2 regions of the Pseudogulbenkiania sp. MAI-1 genome follow, and region 2 is predicted to be linked to the other one. Evidence: predicted binding sites of a transcription regulator. Region 2 holds the regulator's gene; the other holds the start of a gene.
The links. The regulator sigma-54, encoded in region 2, starts transcription at its own class of promoters, with help from an activator protein. The targets are predictions, from matches to a motif close to CTGGCACGCTTCATGCTT.
Positions count from the first base shown of each region.

Region 1: the regulator sigma-54 is predicted to act here: its motif matches at 2,103-2,120, upstream of PSEMAI1_RS0106955 (NarK/NasA family nitrate transporter).

Region 1 is NZ_AZUR01000001.1:1,509,082-1,513,906, forward strand. Features, by position in the region: gene PSEMAI1_RS0106940 (CmpA/NrtA family ABC transporter substrate-binding protein) at 1-163, shown strand, start outside; gene ntrB (nitrate ABC transporter permease) at 188-1,102, shown strand; gene PSEMAI1_RS0106950 (ABC transporter ATP-binding protein) at 1,106-1,897, shown strand; gene PSEMAI1_RS0106955 (NarK/NasA family nitrate transporter) at 2,320-3,531, shown strand; gene PSEMAI1_RS0106960 (bifunctional protein-serine/threonine kinase/phosphatase) at 3,666-4,825, shown strand, end outside.
Region 2 is NZ_AZUR01000001.1:3,439,686-3,444,510, forward strand. Features, by position in the region: gene lptC (LPS export ABC transporter periplasmic protein LptC) at 1-213, shown strand, start outside; gene lptA (lipopolysaccharide transport periplasmic protein LptA) at 203-724, shown strand; gene lptB (LPS export ABC transporter ATP-binding protein) at 721-1,449, shown strand; gene PSEMAI1_RS0116100 (RNA polymerase factor sigma-54) at 1,455-2,858, shown strand; gene hpf (ribosome hibernation-promoting factor, HPF/YfiA family) at 2,926-3,255, shown strand; gene ptsN (PTS IIA-like nitrogen regulatory protein PtsN) at 3,374-3,835, shown strand; gene hprK (HPr(Ser) kinase/phosphatase) at 3,828-4,784, shown strand; gene rapZ (RNase adapter RapZ) at 4,765-4,825, shown strand, end outside.

The DNA of each region.
Region 1 (4,825 bases), 1.9 Mb from region 2:
GGCCAGGCAGGTCAACCAGATTGCGCTCTACAAGGAGGCCGCGGCGCTGGCCAAGGTCGCGGTGCCTCGCTCCGACATGCGCTCGGCCAAGCTGATCGACGGCGTGGTGTGGGACGGCAAGGACCCGAAAGGCTACGCCGCTTCGTTCAAGATTCGTGCCTGAGACCAGAGCTAGGGGGAAACCATCATGCAAGCCATCAAGCATGAAGCCAGTGTCGTGACCGGCACGGAGGGCAAGACCGTGGAACACAAATTGGCGGCCCGCGCCGCGTCCAAACGCCGTTTCCCGTCGCTGGAATCGGCCGATACCTCACCCGCCGTGCGCTTTCTGGTGCAGGCGATCAAGACCGTGGTGCCGCCGTTGCTGGGTCTGGCGCTGCTGGTGCTGGTCTGGTCCGTGGTTGCCAAATCGAGTGGCGGCCTGCCGGGTCCGGCGAGCACCTGGGAGTCGGCCAAGCTGCTGTTCGCCGACCCGTTCTACCAGAACGGGCCGAACGACCAGGGCGTGGGCTGGAACATTCTCAACTCGCTCGGGCGCGTCGGTGTCGGCTTCGGCCTGGCGGCGCTGGTGGGCATTCCCGCCGGCTTCATCCTCGGCCGCTTCGCCTTCGTCTCGGCGATGTTCGCGCCGGTGATCAGCCTGCTGCGCCCGGTATCGCCGCTGGCCTGGCTGCCGATCGGTCTCCTGGTGTTCAAGGCCGCGAGCCCGGCCTCGATCTGGGTGATCTTCATCTCCAGCGTGTGGCCGATGATCCTCAACACCGCCGCCGGGGTGCGCGCAGTGCCGCAGGATTACCTCAACGTGGCGCGCGTGCTGCGGCTCTCGGAGTTCAAGGTGTTCACCACCATCCTGTTCCCGTCGGTGCTGCCGCACGTGCTGACCGGGGTGCGCCTGTCGATCGGCGTAGCCTGGCTGGTGATCGTGGCGGCCGAGATGCTGACCGGTGGTGTAGGCATCGGCTTCTGGGTGTGGGACGAGTGGAACAACCTCAACGTCGAGCACATCATCATCGCCATCTTCATCGTCGGGCTGGTCGGGCTCTTGCTGGAGCAGGCGCTGATCCTGCTGGCCCGCCGCTTCAGCTTCGGTCAGGGAGTGTAAGCCATGGAAAAATTCGTCGAATTGCAGGGCGTGGGCAAGAGCTTCGATAGCCGCAAGGGCCGGTTCGTGGCGCTGCGCGACGTCAACCTGACCATCCGCCAAGGCGAGTTCGTGTCGCTGATCGGCCACTCCGGCTGCGGCAAGTCCACCGTGCTCAACATCGTCGCCGGGCTGTACGATCCGAACGCCGGTTTTGCGCTGTGTGGTGGGCGCGAGATCGACGGGCCGGGGCCGGAGCGGGCGGTGGTGTTCCAGAACCACAGCCTGCTGCCGTGGCTGACCTGTTACGGCAACATCTACCTTGCCGTGGAAAAGGTGTTCGGCCAGCGCGAGAACAAGTCCCAGCTCAAGGCGCGCTGCGAGGCGGCGCTGGCGCTGGTCAACCTGAGTCACGCCAGCGACAAGTACCCGCACGAGGTGTCGGGCGGCATGAAGCAGCGCGTCGGCATCGCCCGTGCGCTGGCGATGGAGCCCAAGGTGCTGCTGATGGACGAGCCGTTCGGCGCGCTCGACGCCTTGACCCGTGCCAACCTGCAGGACGAGTTGGTGAAGATCGTCGAGGCCACCCAGGCCACCGTGGTGATGGTGACGCACGACGTGGACGAGGCGGTGCTGTTGTCCGACCGCATCGTGATGATGACCAACGGCCCGGCCGCCACCGTGGGCGAGATCCTCGAGGTGGACCTGCCGCGCCCGCGCGACCGGCTGGCGCTGGCCAACGACAGCGCCTACCACGGCTACCGCAGCGCAGTGCTGGAGTTTTTGTATCAGAAGCATCTGCGACCGGCAGCGTGAATCCAAGGCCGTAGTACCTGCTGAAACAGGTTCTATCTATGTGGTGGTAACGCGAGGCGGGGAAGACGAGAGTCTTCCCCGCTTTTTTCATGCTCCGGACGGGGCGATGTTCCCGGCTGGTGCATCGGCGCACTTGTGCAGTGCGCCAGCGCTGGACACCAGGCGGAATGAGACCGTCCAGGCCCTCCTGGGACGGCTGACAGGGCTGGCACGTTAGTTGCTAGATCAATCTCGAACAATTCAGCTCCGGCAAGCCAGGCCAACGGAGGCCAGGCCAGCCGGGGAGCAGGGAAGGACCGATGCGGGTCTTTCGCCTGGCACGGACAACGGCGTCCGCTACCCGCAGTGAACACTGCGCGGCAGCGGGCGCTTTTTTTTGGGGTCGCGGTGGCAGCTTCGCACCGATAACGGGAGTAAGGTACATGAACAAGAGTTTCTGGAAGGCCGGCCATTGGCCCACATTGCTGGCCGCGTTTCTCTACTTCGATTTGAGCTTCATGGTCTGGTACATCCTCGGACCGTTGGCGATCCAGATCGCCGACGACCTGGCGCTCTCCGCGCAGCAGCGCGGCATGATGGTGGCCACGCCGATCCTGGCGGGTGCGGTGCTGCGCTTCGGCATCGGCGTGATGGTGGACCGCCTGTCGCCCAAGACCGCCGGCATCATCGGCCAAGTCGTGGTGATCGCCGCGCTCGGCGTGGCCTGGCATTTCGGCATCCACTCCTTCCACCAGGCGCTGCTGCTGGGGCTGTTCCTCGGCGTGGCCGGCGCCTCGTTCGCGGTATCGCTGCCGCTGGCCTCGCAGTGGTACCCGCCGGAGCATCAGGGCAAGGCGATGGGCATCGCCGGTGCCGGCAACTCCGGCACGGTGTTCGCCGCCTTGCTGGCGCCGGGCCTGGCCGCCGCTTTCGGCTGGGAGAACGTGTTCGGCTTCGCGCTGATCCCGCTGTCCATCGTGTTCGTGGTGTTCTGTCTGGTGGCCAAGAACGCCCCGCAGCGTCCGGCTCCCAAGGCGCTGGCCGACTACCTCAAGGTGCTGGGCGACAAGGATAGCTGGTGGTTCATGTTCTTCTACTGCATGACCTTCGGCGGCTTCGTCGGCCTGGCCGGCGCCTTGCCGGGCTACTTCCACGACCAGTACGGCCTGAACGCCGTGACCGCCGGCTATTACACCGCCGCCTGCGTGTTCGCCGGTTCGATGATGCGCCCGCTGGGCGGCGCGCTGGCCGACCGCATCGGCGGCATCCGCACCCTGCTGGTGATGTACACCATCGCCGCGGCGCTGCTGGGCGTGGTCGGCTTCAACCTGCCGCAGGCCTACGCCGCGCTGGCCCTGTTCATCGGAGCCATGCTGGCCCTCGGTTGCGGCAACGGCGCGGTGTTCCAGCTGGTGCCGCAGCGCTTCCGCAAGGAGATCGGCGTGATGACCGGCCTGGTCGGCATGGCCGGCGGCATCGGCGGCTTCCTGCTGGCGGCGGGCCTGGGCTTCGTCAAGCAGACCACCGGCAACTACCAGATCGGGCTGTGGCTGTTCGCCAGCCTGGGCCTGTTGGCCTGGTTCGGCCTGCACAGCGTGAAGCTGCGCTGGCGTACCACCTGGGGCTCGGCCAACGCCACCTCGGCACGGGTGTAAGAAGGGGTTACGATCTGGCCCGAAGGGGCGCAGGGGGAGGGGTGGAGCACCGTCCATCCCTCTTGCCCCCTCAACCGCGCATGAGCCCCGGACCGGGGCTCGTCGCACATGCTAAACCGGTTCCAGGAGAGATCATGGCGCTTGCCCTGACCGTCGGCCACGCCACCCACACCGGCCCCAAGCCGCGCAACGAGGACGCCCTGGCCTGCGTGACGCCGGAAGCCGAGCTGCTCACCAGCAAAGGGGCGCTGTTCGTGCTGTCCGACGGGGTGTCGAGCTGCGCCGACGGCAAGCTCGCCGCCCAGTCCAGCGTGCGCGCGGTGGCGGCGGACTACTACGCCACGCCGGAAACCTGGGAGGTCGGCACCGCGCTCGACCGCCTGCTGACCGCGCACAACCGCTGGCTGCGCTCGCAAGGCAAGACGCTGGTGGCGACGCTGACCGCGCTGGTGCTGCGCGGGCGGCGCTTTACCGTGGCACACGTCGGCGACAGCCGGCTGTACCGGCTCACCGGTGGCCGGCTGTTCTGCCTCACCACCGACCATGTCTGGGACGAGCCCTCGATGCGCCACGTGCTCAAGCGCGCCATGGGGCTCGACGAACACGTCATGGCGGACTTCCTCGACGGCGACGTGGCCGAGGGCGACGTGTTCCTGCTGGTCAGCGATGGCGTGTGGGGACCGTTGGGCGACAAGCGCCTGGACGAAGTGCTGCGGCTGCACGTCGACCCACAGCGCGCGGCCCAGGTGCTGGTGGACGAGGCCATCGCCGCCGGCACCAACGACAACCTGTCGGCCATCGTGCTGCGCGTCGACGACCTGCCTTCGGCCAACCTCGGCGACGAGTTGGCGCGTGGCGCCTTTCAGTCGCTGCCGCCGCGCCTCAAGCCGGGACAGGAGTTCGACGGCCTGACCGTGGAAGCAGTACTGAACGACGCGCCGTCCGGGCTCGCCTACCGCGTGCTCGACGCGACCGGGCGGCGCTGGGTGATGAAGACGCTGCCGCCGACGCTGGCGGGCGACAGCCAGGCCGAGCAGGCGCTGCTGGTGGAGGAATGGCTGCAGAAACGCCTGACTGCGCATTACTTCGCCGAGGTCAAGCCGCTGCCGGCGCGCCAGCACCTCTACTACCTGCTGCGCTGGTACAACGGCGAAAACTTGGCCGAGAGACGCCGGCGCGAGGGTGGCAGCATCAGCCCGAGCGAAGTGGTGAAGATCGGCCTCAGGCTGACGCGCGCGCTGGCGGCGCTGCACCGGCTCAACATCCTGCACCGCGACGTCAAGCCGGAAAATGT
Region 2 (4,825 bases):
ACGCTGTTCAAGCCAGCCGACGCCAGGCAGCCGGAGACCCGGGTCGACACCTCGGCGATGCACGTCGACATCGATAAGCGTCTGGCCCGCTCCGCGGCGCCGGTCACCATCCATTACGGCACGTCGGTAGCCCGATCGGTCGGCTTCAGCTACGATCAGCGCGCCGGCCTGTTGAAACTGCTCTCGAAGGCAAGAGTCGTCTATGCGAAATAAATTCACCCTGACGCTGGCCATGCTGGCCGGACTGTGCGCCACCACCGTCGCCCTGGCGGAAAAGGCCGACCAGAGCAAACCGATCGAAATCAACGCCAACAGCGGCACGCTCGACCAGCTGAAAGGCGTGACCGTGTGGGAAGGCAACGTCGTGGTGACGCAGGGCACGCTGCGCGTCAACGCCGACCGCGTCGTCGTCACCCGCGACGACAAGGGCAACCAGACGGTGCAGGCCACCGGCAAGGTAGTCACCTTCCGCCAGAAAATGGACGACAAGAACGAATACATCGAAGGCCAGGCCAGCCGCCTCGACTACACCGGCATCACCAACACCGCCGTGCTCACCGGCAACGCCCGCGTCAAGCGCGGTGAGGACCTGGTGATCGGCGAGGTCATCACCTACAACACCCAGAGCCAGACCTACCAGGTCAAGGGCGGCGCCGCCACCGGCCCCAACAAGGGCCGCATCACCGTCATCCTGCAGCCGCAAACCACCGGACAACAGCCATGACCGCCAGCGTACTGAACGTCACCCGGCTGAAGAAGCGCTTCAAGAAGCGCACCGTGGTCAAGGACGTCTCGCTCAGCATCGAAAGCGGCGAGGTGATCGGGCTGTTGGGCCCCAACGGCGCCGGCAAGACTACCAGCTTCTACATGATCGTCGGCCTGGTCGGGGCCGACGACGGCCAGATCCTGCTCGATGAGCAGGACATCACCCACTTCCCGATGCACCAGCGCGCACGCCTGGGGCTGGGCTACCTGCCGCAGGAAGCGTCGATCTTCCGCAAGATGACGGTGGACGAAAACATCCGCGCCATCCTCGAGATCGCCGGCCTCAAGGGCGAGGAACTGGAAAAGGAACTGGTGCTGCTGCTGGACGACCTCAACATCGCCCACCTCAGGGAGAGCAACGCGCTGGCGCTATCCGGCGGCGAGCGGCGCCGCGTCGAGATCGCCCGCGTGCTGGCCACCCGGCCGCGCTTCATCCTGCTCGACGAGCCGTTCGCCGGCGTCGACCCGATCGCCGTGATCGACATCCAGAAGATCATCTCCTTCCTCAAGGAACGCGGCATCGGCGTGCTGATCACCGATCACAACGTGCGCGAGACGCTGCGCATCTGCGACCGCGCCTACATCATCAGCGACGGCGCGGTGCTGGCCTCCGGCAAGCCGCAGGCCCTCGTCGACAATGAAAAAGTTCGCCAGGTTTACCTCGGCGAACACTTCCACCTGTAATCGCCATGAAGCAGTCGCTACAGCTCAAGGTCTCGCAGCAACTCACGCTGACCCCGCAACTGCAGCAGTCGATCCGGCTGCTGCAACTGTCCACCGTCGACCTGCAAACCGAAGTGGAACGCTTCCTGCAGGACAACCCGCTGTTGGAGCGGGGCGACGAACCGGCCGCCGAGAGCGCCCCGGCCGACACCGCCGGCGGCGAAGCCGAAGCGGAACGCCACGACACGGACAGCGGCGACACCGGCGGCGAACTGACCGACTGGGGTAGCGGCAGCCGGCGCAGCAACGACGGCGACGACGATTACGACCCGATGGCCAACGTGCCGCGCCCGGTCACGCTGCGCGAACACCTGCTGGCGCAGCTGGGAGAAATCGCCCTGCCCGAACGCGACAGCGCCATCGTGCAGCTCTTGATCGAAGAGCTGGACGAAGACGGCTACCTGACGACCGACCTGCAGGAACTGGCCGCCTCGCTGCCGCTGGAACTCGGCATCGAGGAAGACGAACTGGCGTTCGGTTTGAAACTGCTGCAGCAATTCGAACCGCAGGGCGTCGGCGCCCGCTCGCTGTCCGAATCGCTGGCGCTGCAACTGGCCCAGTTGCCGGACAGCACCCCCGGCAAGGCGCTGGCGCGCACCATCGTCAGCGAGCACCTCACCCTGCTGGGCAACCGCGACTATACCCGCCTGAAGCGCCTGCTCGATGTCGGCGACGTGGAACTGAAAGCGGCGCAGGCCCTGATCGCCCGCCTCAACCCCCGCCCGGCGGCCGGTTTCGGCGCCGACGACACCCGCTACATCATCCCCGACATCGCCGTGCGCCGCGTCAAGGGCCGCTGGCGCGCCGAGCTCAACAACGCCGCCGTGCCGCGCCTGCGCGTCAACCAGATGTACGCCCAGATGCTCAGCGAGAACCGCGGCGCCGGCGGCGAATTGAGCGCCCGCCTGCAAGAGGCCAAATGGCTGGTGAAGAATATTCAGCAACGATTTGACACCATCCTCAAAGTGGCGGAATCTATAGTCGAAAGACAGCAAGCGTTCTTTGAACACGGAGAAGTCGCCATGCGTCCGCTCATCCTGCGCGACATCGCCGATGAGCTGGAGCTGCACGAATCCACGGTATCCCGTGTGACGACGCAGAAATACCTGTTGTGCCCGCGCGGCCTGTTCGAGCTGAAGTATTTCTTCGGCAGCGCACTGGAAACGGACAGCGGCGGTGAATGCTCGGCCACCGCCATCAAGGCGCACATCCGCCAGATGATCGAAGCGGAAAACCCGGCCAAGCCCCTGTCCGACAGCGCCCTGGCGGACGAACTGGCCAAACAGGGCATACAGGTTGCCAGGCGCACGGTGGCGAAGTATCGTGAAGCCATGCAGATTCCACCGGTCAATCTGCGCAAGGTCCTCTGACCTTGAACTGAATCATCAGCATGCCCGGCAGCTTCTGCCGGGCAGTCAACACAAGAAGGAGTAAGGTATGAACCTCAAAGTAACCGGTCTCCACCTCGACGTTACCCAACCGCTGCGTGATTACATAGAAAGCAAACTCGAACGCGTGACCCGTCATGTCGACCATGTGATCGACGTGGCGGTGACCCTGTCTGTGGACAAGCTGGTCCAGAAGGCCGAAGTCAACGTGCACCTCTCCGGCAAGGACATCCACGTGGAGGCGACCGACGCGGACATGTACGCCGCCATCGACTTGCTGATGGACAAGCTGGACCGCCAGGTGCTCAAGCACAAGGAAAAACTGAGCGAGCACCGGGTGACGCCAGCCCCTTCCCCGGCCCCGGAAGCCACACTCTAAATCCTTGATTGGTAAAGCGGGAGCCGGGAGGTTCCCGCTTTGCTTTGCACGATCCTTTCTCTGTCACACCAAAGCAACGTAGAATCGTCAGGTTTTTGGCAGCTCTCAACAGACCCCTATGAGCCTGATCGGCAAAATCCTAACCCGGGACAATGTCCTGCTCGATCTCGACGTAGCCAGTAAGAAGCGCGTCTTCGAACAGGTGGGACTCCTGATCGAGAACACCCGCGGCATTGCGCGTAGTGAAGTGTTCGAATGCCTGTTCGCGCGCGAAAAGCTCGGCTCCACCGGGCTGGGGCAAGGCGTGGCCATTCCGCACGGCCGTGCCCGCGGCCTGAAAGAGGCTGCCGGCGTGCTGATCCGCCTCAAGTCGGCCATCCCCTTCGACGCCCCCGACGGCAAACCGGTCCAGATCCTGTTCGTGCTGCTGGTCCCGGAACAGGCCACCGACCTGCACCTGCAGGTGCTGTCCGAACTGGCCCAGGTTTTTTCCAGCCGGCCGCTGCGCGAGCAACTGCTGGCCGCCCAGAGCGCCGACGAGCTCTACACCCTGCTGACCGAATGGTCCCCCCATGCCTAGCATAAGCGTTCGCAAGCTCTACCACGACAATCAGCACAAACTGAACCTGAGCTGGGTCGCCGGCACCGGCGGCGCCGATAACCTGATCGGCAACGACGAACAGCGCCCGCTGTTGGCGCTGGTGGGCCACCTCAACTTCATCCACCCCAACCGGGTACAGGTACTGGGCCTGGCCGAGGTCGAATACCTCGACCGGCTCGAACAATCCGCCGCCAAGACCGCGCTCGACCAGCTGTTCCACAAGAGCATGTCGGTGGTGATGGTGGCCAACGGCCAGCCGGTACCCAAGCTGCTGCGCGACTACTGCCACACCCATAACGTGCCGCTGATGACCACGCCGCTGGAAAGCCCCTACCTGATGGATGTGCTGCGCATCTATCTGGCGCGGGCGCTGGCAGTCTCGACCGTGCTGCACGGGGTGTTCCTCGACGTGCTGGAAATCGGCGTGCTGATCATGGGCGACTCGGCCATGGGCAAGAGCGAACTGGCGCTGGAACTGATCTCGCGCGGCCACGGCCTGGTGGCCGACGACGCGGTGGAACTCTACCGCATCGGCCCGGAAACGCTGGAAGGCCGCTGTCCGCCGCTGTTGCGCGACTTCCTCGAGGTGCGCGGCCTGGGCATCCTGAACATCCGCACCATCTTCGGCGAAACCGCGGTGCGGCCGAAGAAGGTGCTCAAGCTGATCATCCACCTGGTCAAGGCCAACGACCAGGCGATGCAGGCGCTCGACCGCCTCAACATCCAGTCGGAAACCCAGGACATCATCGGCGTGATGGTGCGCAAGGTGGTGCTGCCGGTGGCGGCCGGCCGCAACCTCGCGGTCCTGGTGGAAGCCGCCGTGCGCAACTACATCCTTCAATTGCGCGGCATCGACAGCACCCGCGAGTTCATCGAACGGCATACCAACTTCCTCCGGGAACAAGAGCATGCGCCTGATACTGATTAGCGGCCTGTCCGGTTCGGGCAAATCGGTAGCGCTGCGCGCCC